Linked DNA regions of Prosthecomicrobium sp. N25. The protein of the gene in region 3 interacts with the protein of the main gene of each other region in a pairwise test. Links are inferred from orthologs where the notes say so. Each region holds a gene or a part of one and is shown on either strand. Other genes may lie near its edges.

Region 1 (5,835 bases), on a different replicon or contig from region 3:
GTCGGCTTCGACTGGAACGACCCCAAGGCCGTGCTCGCCAAGATCCGCGAGGAGCTCGACGAGATCGAGGCCGAGATCGACCGCGCGCCGCCCGATCCCGAAGCCCGGCGGGACGAACTCGGCGACGTGCTCTTCGCGGTCGCCAACCTGGCGCGCCACCTGGCGCTCGACCCGGAAGGAGCGCTCCGGCAGGCGAACGAGAAATTCCGCCGCCGCTTCGCCCATATCGAGCGCCGCCTCGCCGAGACGGGGCGCGCGCCCGCGCAAGCGAGTCTCGAGGAAATGGAGACGATCTGGCAGGAGGCGAAGACGGCCGCGCGGTGAGGCCCGCGGTCAGGCGGTCCCGCCCTGGATGCGGCGGGCGACCATCACCGACAGGGGCAGCGCCCCCAGGTAGCCGAGGATGCCCGCCGCCGGCACGGCCTTCATGGCCGCCCCTTCGAGACCGGGGGTGACGAGAACGGCGGTGACGGCCATTCCGGCGAGCGTCGTGCCGAGCATGATCCAGACGAGGATCGCGACCTTGAAGATGGCTCTGTCCATCCTCCGCGCCCGGCGAAAGGCCGGAGCGCGTCGGTACCCCTCGAACCGATCGAGCGGAGCCTCGTCCGCTGCCGAAGGGGAAGCCTTGATGGAGATCCAGCTGGTTCGGTTTATTTCACCTGATGCCTATGTTTGCGGCCGCCCAACCCACCGGGCCAGCGCGACGGCGAGCGGGAAGCCGATCAGGTAGGCGACGAAGGTGGCCGACCGGATGGCCTCCTGGTCGATGCGGTCGAGCGCGGGCGTGATCATGATCGCTGCGACGGACAGCCCGGCCATGGCGGTCCCGAGCAAGAGCCAAAGAATAATCGTGAAACGCGGCATCGGTACGATCCAGTGTTGAAGGGTGGGAAACCGCCCGTTCAAACGAACGTATATTCATTTATCTCTATCAATTGCATACAACATAATACTTACTCTCAAGTTCCGTCCATTTCAAGACTTTTTCCTCCCGCCCCGGCGATCGCCGGCAACCAGAAATCGGCCCGCCCGCCTGCGAAAAAGCGCGAGGTTCTTTTCGGGCACACGCGCGGTCAGCGCGACCCCCGCCTCTCCGTCCGTGCGGTCGAGCACCTCGGCCGAGCGGTAGAGCCAGGCGAGCAGCGCCCCGTCGGCGGGCGGCACGAGCAGCTGGAAAACGGCCCGGTCGCGATTGAGGCGCTTTTCGATGACGTCCAGAAGACGGTCGACGCCCTCGCCGGTGACGGCCGAGAGCGGCAGGCGCACCGGTCCGTCGCCCGCTTCCGCAGGCGTGTCCGCCAGCAGCCGCGCCCGGTGGTCGGGGTCCAGCAGGTCGATCTTGTTCAAGACCTCGATCATCCTCTGCGGGTCCCTCGGGTCCAGCCCGAGCACGCGGAGCACGTCCTCCACGTCGCGGGCCTGTGCCAGAGTGTCCTCGTGCGCGACGTCCCGTACATGCACGATCAGGTCAGCCTCGATCACTTCTTCGAGGGTCGCCCGGAACGCCGCCACCAGGTGCGTCGGCAGATCGGAGACGAAGCCGACCGTGTCCGACAGGATGATCTCGCCGCCGTGCGGCAGCCGAACGCGCCGAAGCGTGGGGTCGAGCGTGGCGAAGAGCAGGTTCTGGGCGAAGACGTCGCTGGCGGTCAGCCGGTTGAACAGGGTCGACTTGCCGGCATTCGTATAGCCGACGAGCGCAATAACCGGATGCGGCACCTTCTTGCGCGTCTTCCGGTGCAGCGCGCGCGTGCGGCTGACCGACTCCAGCTCCGTCTCGAGCTTGGCGATCCGTTCGGTGATGATCCGGCGGTCCGCCTCGATCTGGGTCTCGCCGGGCCCGCCCAGGAAGCCGAAGCCGCCGCGCTGGCGCTCGAGATGGGTCCAGGAGCGGACGAGGCGGCTCTTCTGGTAGTTGAGGTGGGCGAGTTCCACCTGCAGCCGGCCCTCGCGCGTCCGCGCCCGGGCCCCGAAGATCTCCAGAATCAGGCCCGTGCGGTCGAGCACCTTCGCGTTCCAGGCGCGTTCCAGGTTGCGTTGCTGGATCGGCGAGAGCGGATGGTCGACGACGACGAGCTTCGCCTCGTGCCCCTCGACCGCGGCCTTGATCTCCTCGACCTTGCCCTGCCCGAGGAGCGTCGCCGGCCGCAAGGCGGACAGACGCACCACGGGACTCTCGACCACGTCGAGGTCGATCGCCGCCGCTAGTCCCACCGCCTCCTGGCGTCGGGCCTCCGATGACCGCCGCGACCGCGACGTTTCGCCGCTCTCCGCGTCCCGCGCCTCGCGCTGATCCGTCCGGATCGGAACGACAACGATGGTCCGGGTTCGCGCCGCCGTCCGATCGACGCTCTTGCGCGCCGGCCGAGGGCTCGGCGGCACGCTTTCACCGTCGACAGGACCGTTTTTCGACGCGTCGCCGCCGCCCGCCCCTTGTCCGGAGCGACCGGTGCCCTTCCCTGATCCTCTCGACGTCAATCGCTCACCCGGTTTCCGGACTCGTCGGGTTCGAACAGCTGCAGGGGCGCCCCGGGCATCACCGTGGAGATCGCGTGCTTGTAGACGAGCTGGGAATGCCCGTCGCGCCGGAGCAGAACACAGAAGTTATCGAACCATGTGACGACACCCTGGAGTTTAACGCCGTTCACGAGGAAGATCGTGACGGGTGTCTTGTTCTTCCTCACATAGTTGAGGAACGTATCCTGGAGGTTCTGTGCGCGGTCCGCCATCTTTTTTTCGACCTTATATTCTGATGTATTCGTGGTCGCGAATGTAATTTACCGTCGCATCGAGCCGGCCTAGCCTTGAACGGCTGCCCAGATCGGGTTGCACGCTTTTCATATTAAGGGCAGGAAGCGCCATTCGTCCAGAACAAGTCGGACCGCAAGGTTTTTCGCGCCCGCGCGGTAAGGCATTCAGGCGCCGACGCTTTCGCGCCCGCTCCCGATCTCGGCGTGATCGTGGAAGATCTGCCGCAGGCGCGCGGCGACGGATCCGGGCGCTCCGTTGGCGACCGGCGCGCCGTCGATCCTGACGACCGGCATGACGATCTGGGTGGCCGCGGTCACGAAGGCCTCCCGCGCCGACAGCGCCTCCTCCACCGTGAACGGCCGCTCCTCGACCCGCAGCCCCTCCGCCGCCGCCGCGGCGAGCACGACGGTGCGCGTCACCCCGCGCAGGATCCGGCTGTCCGCCTGCCGCGTGACCAGGGCCCCGTCGGCCGTGACAATCCAGGCGTTGGTGGACCCGCCCTCGGTGACGAACCCGTCCTGGTCGACGAACCAGGCCTCCCGGGCCCCCGCCTCGCGCGCCTTCTGCTTGGCCAGCACGTTCGGGAGCAGTCCGATCGACTTGATGTCCGCCCGCGCCCAGCGGATCTCCGGCACGGTGACGACCGCGATGCCCTCCTCGGCAAGCTGCGCGCCCCGTGCCCGATCGAGCGACTTCGCCGTCACCACCAGCGCCGGCTTTACCGCCGGGACGGGGAAGAAGTGGTCGCGCCGCGCCACCCCCCGCGTCACCTGGGCGTACACGATCCCGTCGGTCACGCGGTTGCGCCGCACCACCTCGCGCAGCACCGTCCCGAGCGCTTTGCGCGACATCGGCATGGCGATCGCCAGTTCGCGCAGGGACCGCTCCAGCCGGTCGAGATGCAGCCGCTCGTCCACGAGCCGCCCGCCTCTGACCTCGCAGACCTCGTAGACGCCGTCGGCGAACTGGTAGCCACGGTCCTCGATGTGCACGCTGGCGTCGCGGTGCGGCACGTAGCGGCCGTTCACGTAGGCGATGCGGCTCATCAGTTGACCCCGAGCGATTTGAGCTTGCGGTGGAGCGCGGAGCGCTCCATGCCGACGAATTCGGCGGTGCGCGAGATGTTGCCGCCGAAGCGGTTGATCTGCGCCACGAGATACTCGCGCTCGAAGATCTCGCGGGCGTCGCGTAGCGGCAGCGACATCAGGTGCTCGCCGCCGGTGGAGTTCGGCAGCGCGGGCAGCATGGCGCCGATCTCGGAGGGCAGGAGGTCCGCCGTGATGACGGCCTCCGCGTCGCCGCGGGTCAGGATCAGCAGGCGCTCCACGTTGTTGCGGAGCTGCCGGATGTTGCCCGGCCAGTCGTGGGCCTGCAGGACCGCCATGGCGTCCTCGCCGATCCGCCGGACCGGCAGCCCGGAAGCGCGCGAGATATGCTCCATGAAGTGGGTCACCAGGGCCGGGATGTCGTCGCGCCGCTCGGCGAGCGCCGGGACGCGCAGCGGCACGACGGCGAGCCTGTGGAAGAGATCCTCGCGGAAGTGACCCTCCTGGATCTCCCGCGGCAGGTCGCGGGCGGTGGAGGAGAGGATCCGGACGTCGACCTGCACCTTGGTGGAGCCGCCCACCCGCGAGAAGGACTGTTCGACGAGCACCCGCAGGATCTTGTTCTGCGTCTCGCGCGGCATGTCCGCCACCTCGTCGAGGTAGAGGGTCCCGCCATGGGCCTCCTCGAGCGCCCCGACCTTGCGGCCCCTGCCCTCGCTCGGCTCGGTCCCGAACAGCTCGATTTCCATCCGCTCCGGCGTGATCGTGGCGGCGTTCACGGCCACGAAGGGACCGGCGGCGCGCAGCGAATTCTGGTGGATGAGGCGGGCGACCAGTTCCTTGCCGGCGCCCGACGGGCCGGAGATCATGATGCGGCTGTTGGTGGGGCCGACCCGCTCGATCTGCTGGCGGAGCTGGTTCATGATCGTCGAGCCGCCGACGAGCGCGGAGGTCTCGCCGGAACGGGCCCGGAGCTCCTTGTTCTCCCGGCGCAGCTTGGAGGCCTCGAGGGCGCGCTCGGCGACGAGCACCAGCCGGTCCGCCTTGAACGGCTTCTCGATGTAGTCGTAGGCCCCGCGCTTGATGGCCGAGACGGCCGTCTCGATGTTGCCGTGGCCGGAGATGACCACCACCGGCAGGTCCGGATGCTGCTCGCGGATGATGTCCAGGACCGCGAGGCCGTCCAGCTTCGATCCCATCAGCCAGATGTCGAGGAAGACCAGCGACGGCCGGCGCTTCTCGATGGCTGAGAGCGCCTCGTCGCTGTTGCCGGCGGTGCGTGTGCCGTGCCCCTCGTCCTCCAGGATGCCCGAAACGAGCTCCCGGATGTCGGCCTCGTCGTCGACGATGAGGATGTCGGATGCCATGTCGTCCGTTCCGTTCTCGGTTGTCGTCAGCCGGAGGCCGCTGCGGCCACCCCCGCGCCGGGCGCCGGCCCGCCGCGACGGCCGCCCGCCTCGCCGGGCGCGGAGTCCGTTGCCGTCTCGGAAACCGGCAGGACCAAGCGCATCATGGCGCCGTGCCCTCCGGTCGCCACGGCGGGGGCGTCGAGCAGCTCGATGCGTCCGCCGTGCTCTTCCAGGATCTTGCGCGTGATGGCGAGGCCGAGGCCCGTGCCCTTCTCGCGCGTCGTCACGTAGGGCTCGAGCAGTCGGTGCCGGTTCTCCCGCGGGAAGCCGATGCCGTTGTCGATCACGTCGATCACGATCTCCTCGCCCACCCGCCGGGCCTCGACCTCCACCCGCCCCTTCTCGGGCGGCCGCCCCTCGACCGGCTCGACCGCCGCGATCGCCTCGGCGGCGTTCTTAACGACGTTGGTGAAAACCTGGGAGAGCAGCCGGTGGTCGTAGCGGCCGATGATGGGCGCGTCGGGAAGGCGCGTCACGAACTCGATCTCGGGATTGCTCACGCCGATCAGGAAGACGGATTCGCGCAGCGACTCCAGGAGGTTGCCCTTCTCCTTCTGGGGCTTCGGCATGCGCGCGAAGGACGAGAACTCGTTGACCATCCGCTCGATGTCGCCGACCTGCCGGAT
Region 2 (5,711 bases), on a different replicon or contig from region 3:
GGCCGGACGCTCCGTCCGGCTCGCGCTTCGATTGGCCTCACGCGGCCTGGTCCTTCTCGGCGTTCGCCTTGATGACGCGGGCGAGTGCCCCGCCCGGCGCGGCGATGACCGACGCGAGCTTGGCGGCGGGCTGGTTGATCATGCCCGCGAGCTTCGCCCTCAGTTCGTCCAGAGACGGCAGCGAAGCCAGCGCCTTGACCCCGTCGGGGTTCAGCGCCGTCTTGCCCATGCCGCCACCGAGGATGACGAACTTGTCGTTGGCCTTGGCGAACTCGGTCGCCACCTTCGGGGCCGCGACCGGATCGGTCGCGGACACGATGACCGTCGGACCCTTGAAGAGTCCGGCGACCGGCTCGAGTTCTGTGCCTTGAAGAGCCAGCTTGGCGAGGCGGTTCTTCGCGACCTTCACGGTTCCTCCGGCGGCCCGCATGCGCCCGCGCAGGGCGTTCATCTCGGCCACCGTCAGTCCCTGATAGCTCGCCACGACCAACGACCCAGTTGCCTTGAACTGGACGTTAAGGGTCGAGACGAGTTCGCGCTTTGCCGCTCTATCCACGACTGCCTCGTTACGTATGCCCCCGAGAGGTCCCCGGGGACGGGTTGCAAGGTGGACGCCCCTCCCCGGCTCGAGGCCGGCGCGGAACCTCCGCTTACTTCCTGTCCCCCCGGGTCGCCTTCGCGGGACCCGAGGACCAACGGTCCGAACCGATATGCCGGAAGCGCGCGCGCCTCCGGGAATCCGCTCTTCCCCGTCTCATGCAGGCTCCGTCGGATCGCACCCGATCGAAGTGGACTTAGGCCGGTCGCCCGGCACCTGCAGTCTCGGACAGGTCGAGCCCACGCGAGACCCGGCGGCTTGCGCCTCCGGTCCCCGGGCGGGCCCCACTCTCCCGACGAACCCGAGGGCTCGCCGGAAACGCTTGCCGGACCCCGCGCGGGCGATGCCCCCGCCGTTCCGGCCGGCCTGGATGCGCATGCCGCGCGCCCCGGTCGGATGTCTTCGTCAGGCCTGCGCCGACAGGCTGCCGGGGTCGATCTTGACGCCCGGGCCCATGGTCGAGGAGATCGACACGCGCTGCAGGTAGGTCCCCTTGGCGCCGGTCGGCTTGGCCCTGTTCACCGCCTCCGCGAAGGCGCGGATGTTCTCGAGCAGCGCGCCCTCCGTGAAGGAGGCCTTGCCGACGCCCGCATGGACGATGCCCGCCTTCTCGGCGCGGAACTCGACCGCGCCGCCCTTGGCGTCGCCGACCGCCTTGGTGACGTCCATCGTCACCGTGCCGACCTTCGGGTTCGGCATCAGGCCGCGCGGGCCGAGCACCTTGCCGAGGCGGCCGACGAGCGGCATCAGGTCCGGGGTGGCGATGCAGCGGTCGAAATCGATCGTCCCGCCGTTGATCCGCTCCACCAGGTCCTCCGCGCCGACCACGTCGGCACCGGCCGCGCGGGCCTCGTCGGCCTTGGCGCCGCGGGCGAAGACCGCAACCCGGACCGACCGGCCCGTGCCGTTCGGCAGGTTGCAGACGCCGCGGACCATCTGGTCGGCGTGGCGCGGGTCGACGCCGAGGTTCATGGCGATCTCGACGGTCTCGTCGAACTTCGCAGAGGCGCGCTCCTTGACGAGCTTCACGGCGTCTTCGAGCCGATAGAGCTTGGTGCGCGAAATGCCCTCGCGGGCCTTGGCGGTACGCTTCGGAAGCTTGCTCATCGTCTCACTCCACCACTCGGACGCCCATGGCCTGCGCCGAGCCTTCGACCATGCGCATGGCCGCCTCGACGTCGGTCGCGTTCATGTCCTTCATCTTCTTCTCGGCGATCTCCTTGACCTGGGCCTTGGTGATCTGGCCGACGAAGGAGCGGCCCGGGGTCTTCGACCCGGTGCCCGGCTTCTTCTTCGTGTCGAGCTTCGCCGCGCGCTTGATGAAGAACGCGGTCGGCGGAGTCTTGATCTCGAAGGTGAAGCTCTTGTCGGTGAAGTAGGTGATCTGCACCGGGCACGGCGTGCCCTTCTCGATCTCCTGCGTCTTCGCGTTGAATTCCTTGCAGAACATCATGATGTTCAGGCCGCGCTGGCCGAGCGCGGGGCCGATCGGCGGCGACGGGTTCGCAGCACCCGCCGGCACCTGGAGCTTGATGTAGCCCTGGACCTTCTTCGCCATAGTCCCTCTCTCCACTGTGGGGTCGCCGCCGGTCCCTCGTCGGGCGGCGGCGTCGGAGCGGCGGTCAGGCCTCCCGATCCGGCGACGATCGGTCGTACCCCCCGCCTCCCGGGAGCCCGAGAGCCCCGCGGGTCGGCGTCCTGGCCGCCCTCCCGAGGAAGGGCGGCGAAGCGCCTGCTGCCCGGATCCGGTCGGGCGCCCGTGGCGCCGTTCCGTTCCGGACCGGCCCGCGGCCCGGACGAACCGGACCCCGGATCGGGTGAGAACCGCGGGCCAGCTTCCGCGGGTCTCTGCGGAACGAGCCTTTCGGACCGCTCCGGCGGAGCGAACCTTTCAGCCCGCTCCCGGGGCGGCGCCCGATCGTCCCCTCTCGCGAGGGCGACGGCCCGGCCTCGTCCCGAATTCGTCATGGCACGGCCCGTGCGGCGCCGCGGGGCCGGAGCCCTCAGACCTTCTCGACCTGTCCGTATTCCAGGTCGACCGGCGTCGCGCGGCCGAAGATCGAGACCGCCACCTTGAGTCGGGCCCGCTCCTCGTCGACCTCCTCGACGGTCCCGTTGAAGGACGCGAAGGGCCCATCCGACACGCGCACCTGCTCGCCGATCTCGAAGGTGATCGACGGCTTCGGACGCTCCACGCCCTCCTGCACCTGCTGCAGGATGCGCATGGCCTCGGCTTCCGTGATCGGCATCGGCTTGTTGTCGGAGCCCAGGAACCCGGTCACCTTGGGGGTGTTCTTGATGAGGTGGAAGGCCTGGTCGGTCAGGTCCATCTTGACGAGGACATAGCCCGGGAAGAACTTCCGCTCCGCATCCACCTTCCGGCCCCGGCGCACCTCGACCACCTTCTCGGTCGGCACGAGGATCTGCTCGAACAGGTGCGTCAGGCCCTGCTGGCCCGCGCGCTCGCGGATGGACTCCGCGACCTTGTTCTCGAAGTTCGAATAGGCGTGCACGATGTACCAGCGCTTGGCCATGTCTTTTTTGGATCCGTCGCCGGTCAGCGGGCGAAGCCGAGGATGAGGCCGATGCCCCATCCCATGACCTGGTCCGCGAGAAGGAAGAAGATGGCCGCGATGGTCGCCATCACGAAGACCATGACGGTCGTGATGGCGGTCTCGTTGCGGGTCGGCCAAGATACCTTGGCGACCTCGTCGCGGACCTGCTGCAGAAACATGAAGGGATTGGTCTTCGTCGCCATCCGCCGCTCACGACAGGCGGGCGCGCAGAGGGGCTCGCCTCCACACGCCCGGCAATAAGGAACCGTCTACCTAATGCCTCGCGCGTCCGACCACAAGAGGGATTCGGAACACATCGGGAAATCGACTGGCAGGGGCAGAGGGACTCGAACCCCCGACCCTCGGTTTTGGAGACCGATGCTCTACCAACTGAGCTATACCCCTTTGGGCTCAGTCGACTTCGCCGTGGCGCGACGCCTTCGGCTTTAGCACTCCGGCGGCTTCCGGGAAAGACGCCGCCGGAGGATTCGATCGGACGCTGTGGGGCGGCACGCCACCCCTTAGCCGTGATCAGGCAAGGATCTTGGCGACGACGCCGGCGCCCACCGTGCGGCCGCCTTCACGGATGGCGAAGCGGAGCTTCTCCTCCATGGCGATCGGCACGATCAGCTCGACGACGAGCTTCACGTTGTCGCCCGGCATGACCATCTCGGTGCCCTCGGGGAGCTGCACGATGCCGGTCACGTCCGTCGTCCGGAAGTAGAACTGCGGACGGTAGTTGGCGAAGAACGGCGTATGACGGCCGCCCTCCTCCTTCGTCAGGATGTAGGCCTCGGCCTCGAACTTCGTGTGCGGCGTCACCGAGCCCGGCTTGCACAGCACCTGGCCGCGCTCCACGTCCTTGCGCTCGATGCCGCGCAGCAGCGCCCCGATGTTGTCGCCCGCCTGCCCCTGGTCGAGCAGCTTGCGGAACATCTCGACGCCCGTCACCGTCGTCTTGCGCGTCGGACGGATGCCGACGATCTCGACTTCCTCGCCGACCTTCACGATGCCGCGCTCGACGCGGCCGGTCACCACCGTGCCGCGGCCCGAGATCGTGAACACGTCCTCGACCGGCATCAGGAACGGCTGGTCGATCGGACGCTCCGGCTGCGGGATGTACTCGTCCACCGCCCGCATCAGCTCCAGGATCGCGTCATGGCCGAGCTTCGCGTCGCCGTTGTTCAAGGCCTCGGTCGCCGAGCCCTTGATGATCGGGATGTCGTCGCCCGGGAACTGGTAGGACGACAGGAGCTCGCGGACCTCGAGCTCGACGAGCTCCAGAAGCTCCGGATCGTCGACCATGTCGCACTTGTTCAGGAACACCACGATCGCCGGAACGCCGACCTGGCGGGCGAGCAGGATGTGCTCGCGCGTCTGCGGCATCGGGCCGTCCGCCGCCGACACGACCAGGATCGCGCCGTCCATCTGCGCCGCGCCCGTGATCATGTTCTTCACGTAGTCGGCGTGACCGGGGCAGTCCACATGCGCGTAGTGCCGGTTCTGCGTCTGGTACTCGACATGCGCCGTGTTGATCGTGATGCCGCGCGCCTTCTCTTCCGGCGCCGCGTCGATCTGGTCGTACGCCTTGAACGTCGCCCCGCCCGTCTCCGCCAGCACCTTCGTGATCGCCGCCGTCAGCGACGTCTTGCCGTGGTCGACGTGACCGATCGTGCCGATGTTGCAGTGCGGCTTGTCGCGGTTGAATTTCTCTTTGGCCATGGAAAGGTTCCCGGTCGCTACAGGGGTGTGGCTTGCGAAGACGAAGCCGCGCCGCCGACGATGCGGCGGCTATTTATGGGAATTCAGGAGGCCGCGCAAGCGCGTTCAGAGCGCCGCCTCGACCATGATCTCCACGTCGAGGCCAGGGGCCGCGAGCTTCGATTCGACCGTCGCGCGCGCCGGCGTCTGCCCGGCGACGACCCAGGCGTCCCACACCTCGTTCATCTCCGCGAAGGTGGCGATATCGGTGAGCCAGATGTTGGCCTTGAGGATCCGGGTCTTGTCCGTCCCGGCCTCGGCCAGCACGGAATCGATCTGCGCCAGGATCTCGGCCGTCTGTTCCTTCACCGACTTGCCGGCCGTCTGGTCGGCCGTGTAGCCCGCGCAGTAGACCTTACCGCCGTGGATAACGGCCTTGCTCATGCGCTTGCCGGCGCCGATTCGGGTGATGGACATCTTCGCTCCGGAGTGGTGGGCGGGAGGCCGGACCGGCCGTCGTCCGCCGGGCAGGGACGTTGGAGCGGGTAGCGGGAATCGAACCCGCGTATTCAGCTTGGAAGGCTGCTGCTCTACCATTGAGCTATACCCGCCGCGACGCCCGGAGATAATGGACCCCGGCCGGTTTGGCAACGGGGCCGTGGCGGTGTCTCGGAGGCTCGGCCCTTCGAAGCCCGCGCAGGGCGACCGTCTCGTGGCTCCACGCCAGACGAGGGTCTCAATGCCTCTCGATCCAGAAGATTTCAGTCCGCGAACGTTCCTGAGAGACGCAGTGGCGTTCTCACAAGCTGCCTCGATCCTTGATGGGCGGAATCCGTATGGGCCGCTGACAAACCGGC
Region 3 (5,879 bases):
TCCAGGTCATGCAGGAGGTCGCCCGCGTCTTCCGCGAGGAGCCCGACAGGGTGGAGGCGAACCGGACGGCTCTCACCGCCGCCATCGAGGCGCGGGCGCGCTCGGGCGTGGCCCTCCACCGCGGCCTGCTCGACGAGGCCGGCGCCCGCCTCCTCGGCCTGATGGACCCGGTCACCGGCGGCACCCGGGGTGCGCCCAAGTTCCCGCAGGCCGCCTTGCTCGACCTCCTCTGGCGCGCCGGCCATCGGACCGGGGACTCCAAGCCGATCGACCAAGTCCTTCTGACCCTGCGCCAACTCTGCCAGGGCGGCATCTACGACCACCTCGGCGGAGGTTTCGCGCGATACGCCGTCGACGACCGGTGGCTGGTCCCCCATTTCGAAAAGATGCTCTACGACAACGCCCAGCTCGTCGACCTCCTCACCGTCGCCTGGTGTCGGACCGGGGATCCCTTGTTCCGGATCCGAATCGAAGAGACGGTCGGATGGCTCGAGCGGGAGATGCTCACCCCCGAAGGCGCCTTCGCGTCCAGCCTGGACGCCGATTCGGAAGGCGAAGAGGGCCGGTTCTACGTCTGGACGGAGGCCGAGATCGACGCGGTGCTCGGCCCGGAGGCTCCCCTGTTCAAGGCCGTCTACGACGTCACGCCCGCCGGCAACTGGGAAGGAAAGGTGATCCTCAACCGCCTCGGCGCCCTCGAACGTCGCGGGGCCGAAGAGGAGGCCCGCCTCGCCGCAGCCCACGAACTCCTGCTCCGACGCCGCGCCGACCGCATTCGCCCGGGGCTCGACGACAAGGTTCTGGCAGACTGGAACGGTCTCGCCATCGCGGCGCTGGCACGGGCCGCCGCGGTGTTGGACCGCCCCGACTGGCTTGACCTCGCCAAGCGCTGCTACGCGTTCGTCACCGGTACGATGACGCGGCAGGATCGCCTCGGCCACAGCTGGCGCGGCGGACAGCTGATCTTCCCGGGCCTTTCCAGCGACCACGCCGCTCTGACTTCCGCCTCCCTGGCGCTGTTCGCGGCGACCACCGAGCCCGCCTACCTCACCGATGCGGTCGGCTTCGCGGAAGCTCTCCATGCCCACCACTGGGACGACAGGACCGGCGGCTACTTCCTGACCGCCGACGACGCCGAGGCGTTGATCACGCGACCCAAGTCCCCCCTCGACGAGGCGACTCCGAACCCGAACGGCCTCATGGCCGAGTGCCTCGTGCGCCTGTGGATCCTGACCGGCGAGGACCGCTACCGCGAGCGGGCGGATCGTCTCCTGACGGCCTTCTCGGGGGACATCCTGGCCAACGTCTATGGCACGGCCTCGCTGCTGAATGCCCTGGACACCCGTCTCGAGCCGATCGAGGCCGTGCTGATCGCACCGGAAGCTACGGACCCCCGTGCGCTCCTGCGGGTGATCGCCGGTGCAGCGGACCGGCGCGTCGTCGCCCTGCCGCTGCGCTCGACGGCCGGTCTGCCGGCCGACCATCCGGCCCAGGGTCGCGAGGCGCTCGAGGGCCGGGCCACCGTCTATGTGTGCAGGGCCAACGCCTGTTCGCTGCCGACCACCGACCCGGACCGGCTCCAGGCTCTTCTGTCCGCCGTGCCGGTCGTGGCGCCCGACAGGGCCGCATCGCCGGGCTGAGGAGCAGGGCTCCTCTCCAAATGGACGAAACCCGGCCGGGACCGGGTTTCGTTGCATCTCCGAATCGATCAGTGTTCCACGTGAATCGCGTGGGGCCCGAGCGCCTCAGGTGTTCATGGAATCGAAGAAATCCGCGTTCGTCTTGGTCTGCCGCAGCTTGTCGAGCAAGAACTCGATCGCGTCGACAGTGCCCATCGGCGTGAGGATGCGCCGCAGCACGTAGGTCTTCTTGAGCACGTCGGAGGGCACGAGGAGCTCCTCCTTGCGGGTGCCCGACCGCGTGATGTCCATCGACGGGAAGGTGCGCTTGTCGGCCACCTTGCGGTCGAGGATGAGCTCCGAGTTGCCGGTGCCCTTGAACTCCTCGAAGATCACCTCGTCCATGCGGCTGCCCGTGTCGATCAGCGCCGTCGCGATGATGGTCAGCGAGCCGCCCTCCTCGATGTTCCGGGCCGCACCGAAGAAGCGCTTCGGCCTCTGCAGCGCATTGGCGTCCACGCCGCCCGTGAGCACCTTGCCGGAGGAGGGCACGACCGTGTTGTAGGCGCGCCCGAGTCGCGTGATGGAATCGAGCAGGATGATCACGTCGCGCCCATGCTCGACCAGCCGCTTGGCCTTCTCGATCACCATCTCGGCGACCTGCACGTGGCGGATGGCCGGCTCGTCGAAGGTCGAGGAGACGACCTCGCCCTTCACGGTGCGCTGCATGTCGGTCACTTCCTCGGGCCGCTCGTCGATGAGCAGCACGATGAGGTAACACTCCGGGTGGTTGGTCGTGATCGATCGCGCGATGTTCTGCAGGAGCACCGTCTTGCCGGTGCGCGGCGGCGCCACGATGAGGGCGCGCTGTCCCTTGCCGAGGGGTGCCACGATGTCGATCACCCGCGCCGACATGTCCTTCGAGATCGGCTCGTCGAGCTCCATCTTGAAGCGCTCGTCCGGATAGAGCGGCGTCAGGTTGTCGAAGTGGACCTTGTGACGCGCCTTGTCGGGATCCTCGAAGTTGATCGTGTTGACCTTCAGGAGCGCGAAGTAGCGCTCGCCTTCCTTCGGACTGCGGATATGCCCTTCGACCGTATCGCCGGTCCTGAGCGAGAAGCGGCGGATCTGGGAGGGCGAGACGTAGATGTCGTCCGGACCGGGCAGGTAGTTCGCATCGGGGGACCGCAGGAACCCGAACCCGTCCTGCAGCACTTCGACGACGCCCTCGCCGATGATCTCCACGTCCTGCGCCGCGAGCTGCTTCAGAATGGCGAACATCAGCTCCTGCTTGCGCATCGTGCTGGCGTTCTCCACCTCCAGCTCCTCCGCGAAGGCGAGCAGTTCGGTGGGCGATTTCGACTTGAGGTCCTGGAGTTTCAACTGCTGCATAGGCGGGGGTTCTTTCGGCAGGGCCGTCCTGAAGCGAGGCCGATCGGCGAGAGTTCCGATACGGGGGGACAGGGATCGGAACGGGACGGTGGGGAACGAGAGAAACGGAGCGCGCGCTCGGAACATCTGTTCCGGTGGCGTCGGGCCGGCGACCGATGGGTGCCGCCCGACCGTCTCTCGGGAAGTGCGAGGCGCGGGGAATTTAGTCGCGCCGGAGGATTCGAACAAGCCCCCCGCCGAAGTTTCAGTGCCCCTGCCCGGCGGGACGCGTTCACGCACCACACGAGCATCGGCTCAGAAGGGCTTGACGACCACGAGGATCACGATCCCGATCATCAGCACTGCCGGAATCTCGTTGATCATGCGCCAGTGGCGCTCGGAGACGGTGTTGCGATCCTCGGCGAACTTGCGGACGGCCGCCGAGAAGTAGCCGTGCGCGCCCGACAGCAGCAGGACCAGCAGCAGCTTGCCGTGGAACCAGCCGGACTTCAGCCAGGCACCGTTCCAGGCGATCCAGATCCCCGACACCCAGGCGAGCGTCATCGCCGGATTGACGATGATGCGCAGAAGGCGGCGCTCCATGCCCTTGAGCAACTGCGATTCGGGCGAGCCGACCGCCACGCCGCAATGGTTCACGAAGAGCCGCGGCAGATATAGCATCCCGGCCATCCAGGAGATGATGGCGATCACGTGCAGCGCCTTGACCCAGTCGTAGGCCCCGGTGGGCGCGACCCAGGCCAGGGCACCGAAGAGCGCCACGGTGATGACCAGCGCCACCATGGCCCTGAGCCCCGGATTGGCCTTGCCGGCCGTCGTCTCGTCCCGAACGGTCATGGCAGGCCGCCCCTCAGCGCCGCGCCGCGCGGACGCGCTCGACGAGCCGTCCGACCGTCTCCGGATCGGCGTCCGGCGTGATTCCGTGCCCGAGGTTGAAGATCAGCCGTCCCTGTCCGAGCTCGGCGAGGATCCGGTCGATGCCCTCCTCCATCGGCCGACCGCCGAGGATCACGCGGAGCGGGTCGAGGTTGCCCTGCACCGCCGTCCGGGGCTGGAGGCGATCCCGTGCGTACGAGAGGGGGACCGTCCAGTCGAGCCCGACCGCGTCCACGCCCGTGCGGCTCACGTAGTCCTCCAGCATGGCCCCGGCCCCCTTCGGGAAGCCGATCACCCGCGCCTCGGGCTTGAGGGCCCTGAGCCCCTCAACGATCCGCCGGTTCGGCTCGACCACCCAGCGGCCGAACTCCAGATCGTCCAGCACGCCCGCCCAGCTGTCGAAGATCTGTACCGCGTCCGCGCCGGCCTCGATCTGCCGGGCCAGGTAGCGCACCGAAGCCTCCACCAGGAGATCCATCAGCCGTTGGAAGCCCTCAGGATCGCTCAGCGCGGCCCGCCGGGCGGGTCCCTGGTCGGGCGTGCCCCGTCCCGCGATCATGTAGGTGGCGACCGTCCACGGGGCCCCGCAGAAGCCGAGAAGCGTGGTCTCGGCCGGCAGCTTCGCCCGGATGGACGCGACCGCCTCGAAAACCGGCGCCAGGTGCGCGTCGATGCGGGAAGGATCCAGCCGTCCCACCTCGTCGAGCCGGATCGGATCGAGAAGCGGTCCCTCGCCTTCGGCGAAGCGCACCGGCTGCCCGAGCGCATCCGGCATCACCAGGATGTCGGAGAACAGGATGGCCGCATCGAAGCCGTAGCGCCGGATCGGCTGCAGGGTGACCTCGGTCGCCAGCCGCGGGTTGTAGCAGAGGTCCAGGAACCCGCCCGCCTCCGCCCGCGTTGCCCTGTACTCCGGCAGATAGCGGCCCGCCTGCCGCATGATCCAGATCGGCGGCGGGAAGACGCTCTCCCCCTCGATCACCGCCAGGAGCTTCCGGCCTTCCCTCGCCATCGGGCACGTCCCTCGTCCCTTCTCGTCCCTAAAGATTTCTCTTCGAGAAGAGATCTGTTGTTGAGTCTGGCCCGTGGATTACCGGGATCGGCGGCTCTCCACAATGACTCACGTGAAACTCGACGCCCTCCGGCGCGGACGGCCGACGCGGCCCCCTGTTTTCCCGAGCGTCGGCGTTAACCATTCATTTACCTTTCTTACCAGACCGTTAACGCCGCCGCGCCGCGACTCCCCCCTGTGGAGAAGGAGTCGACCACCTCTGCGAGTCCGACGGGGTCGGGCCGACTCCGGAGAAACCCGTATTTTCGTCCCCAGCCCACCGCCCTGTTGATCGCCGCTGGCCGACCGGTATGACTGGACGGGCGAGGCCGGTCGGCGGCCCTTTGCCCACCGACCCGCCGCGCGCTGGGGACAAGTCCGTGCAGAACGCGCCCAACTACTTCCATCTCCATCTGGTTTCCGATTCCACCGGCGAGACGCTCATCACCGTCGCGCGCGCCGCCGCGGCGCAATACGAGGCGATCGAGCCGATCGAGCACGTCCATCCCCTCGTCCGCAGCGACCGGCAGCTCGACAGGGCGCTCATCGAGATCGAGGCCGCGCCGGGAATCGTCCTCTACACCCTCGTCAACCAGGACCTCTCGGCCCGGCTCGAACGCTTCTGCCGCGACCAGGGCGCGCCCTGCGTGTCGGTCCTGGCCCCGGTCCACGACGTCTTCCGCACCTACCTGAACGTCGCCCAGACCCACCGCGCGGGCGCGCAGCACGAACTCGACGCCACCTATTTCCGCCGCATCGACGCGATGAACTTCACCCTCGTGCATGACGACGGGCAGCTCCCGGAGGATGCGGACGACGCCGACGTGGTGATCATCGGCGTGTCGCGCACCTCCAAGACCCCGACCTCCATCTACCTCGCCAACCGCGGCGTGAAGGTGATGAACATTCCCTTCGTCCCCGGCGTCCCCATCCCCGAATCGGTC

Evidence for each region.
Region 1: the proteins of rho (region 3) and hfq interact in binary tests that used the Escherichia coli proteins (3 or more experiments, as listed by UniProt). The link is inferred for Prosthecomicrobium sp. N25 from one-to-one orthologs.
Region 2: the proteins of rho (region 3) and nusG interact in binary tests that used the Escherichia coli proteins (3 or more experiments, as listed by UniProt). The link is inferred for Prosthecomicrobium sp. N25 from one-to-one orthologs.

Annotation. Positions count from the first base shown.
Region 1 is NZ_JBBCAT010000001.1:3,083,940-3,089,774, forward strand. What follows is about bases 1,106-4,039. They hold hfq (RNA chaperone Hfq), read right to left. Parts: upstream 2,733-4,039; coding sequence 2,478-2,732; downstream 1,106-2,477. Other genes in these bases: hflX (GTPase HflX), read right to left, coding at 1,106-2,385; WBG79_RS14040 (D-amino-acid transaminase), read right to left, coding at 2,919-3,800; ntrX (nitrogen assimilation response regulator NtrX), read right to left, coding at 3,800-4,039. In the rest of the region: mazG (nucleoside triphosphate pyrophosphohydrolase), read left to right, coding at 1-324; WBG79_RS14020 (hypothetical protein), read right to left, coding at 334-543; WBG79_RS14025 (hypothetical protein), read right to left, coding at 670-867; more of hflX, read right to left, coding at 979-1,105; more of ntrX, read right to left, coding at 4,040-5,167; WBG79_RS14050 (sensor histidine kinase NtrY-like), read right to left, coding at 5,194-5,835. UniProt on the Escherichia coli protein: RNA chaperone that binds small regulatory RNA (sRNAs) and mRNAs to facilitate mRNA translational regulation in response to envelope stress, environmental stress and changes in metabolite concentrations.
Region 2 is NZ_JBBCAT010000004.1:194,637-200,347, reverse strand. Bases 1,368-4,177 are described here. They hold nusG (transcription termination/antitermination protein NusG), read right to left. Parts: upstream 3,133-4,177; coding sequence 2,602-3,132; downstream 1,368-2,601. Other genes in these bases: tuf (elongation factor Tu), read right to left, coding at 3,685-4,177; secE (preprotein translocase subunit SecE), read right to left, coding at 3,156-3,356; rplK (50S ribosomal protein L11), read right to left, coding at 1,710-2,156; rplA (50S ribosomal protein L1), read right to left, coding at 1,368-1,705. Also shown: rplJ (50S ribosomal protein L10), read right to left, coding at 38-556; more of rplA, read right to left, coding at 1,004-1,367; more of tuf, read right to left, coding at 4,178-4,875; WBG79_RS23090 (RidA family protein), read right to left, coding at 4,981-5,331; WBG79_RS23080 (hypothetical protein), read left to right, coding at 5,594-5,711. UniProt on the Escherichia coli protein: Part of the processive rRNA transcription and antitermination complex (rrnTAC). The complex forms an RNA-chaperone ring around the RNA exit tunnel of RNA polymerase (RNAP).
Region 3 is NZ_JBBCAT010000002.1:173,890-179,768, reverse strand. The notes cover bases 879-3,856. They hold rho (transcription termination factor Rho), read right to left. Parts: upstream 3,012-3,856; coding sequence 1,746-3,011; downstream 879-1,745. Other genes in these bases: hemJ (protoporphyrinogen oxidase HemJ), read right to left, coding at 3,306-3,845; WBG79_RS15625 (thioredoxin domain-containing protein), read left to right, coding at 879-1,640. In the rest of the region: more of WBG79_RS15625, read left to right, coding at 1-878; hemE (uroporphyrinogen decarboxylase), read right to left, coding at 3,859-4,896; WBG79_RS15605 (pyruvate, water dikinase regulatory protein), read left to right, coding at 5,316-5,879. UniProt on the Escherichia coli protein: Facilitates transcription termination by a mechanism that involves Rho binding to the nascent RNA, activation of Rho's RNA-dependent ATPase activity, and release of the mRNA from the DNA template.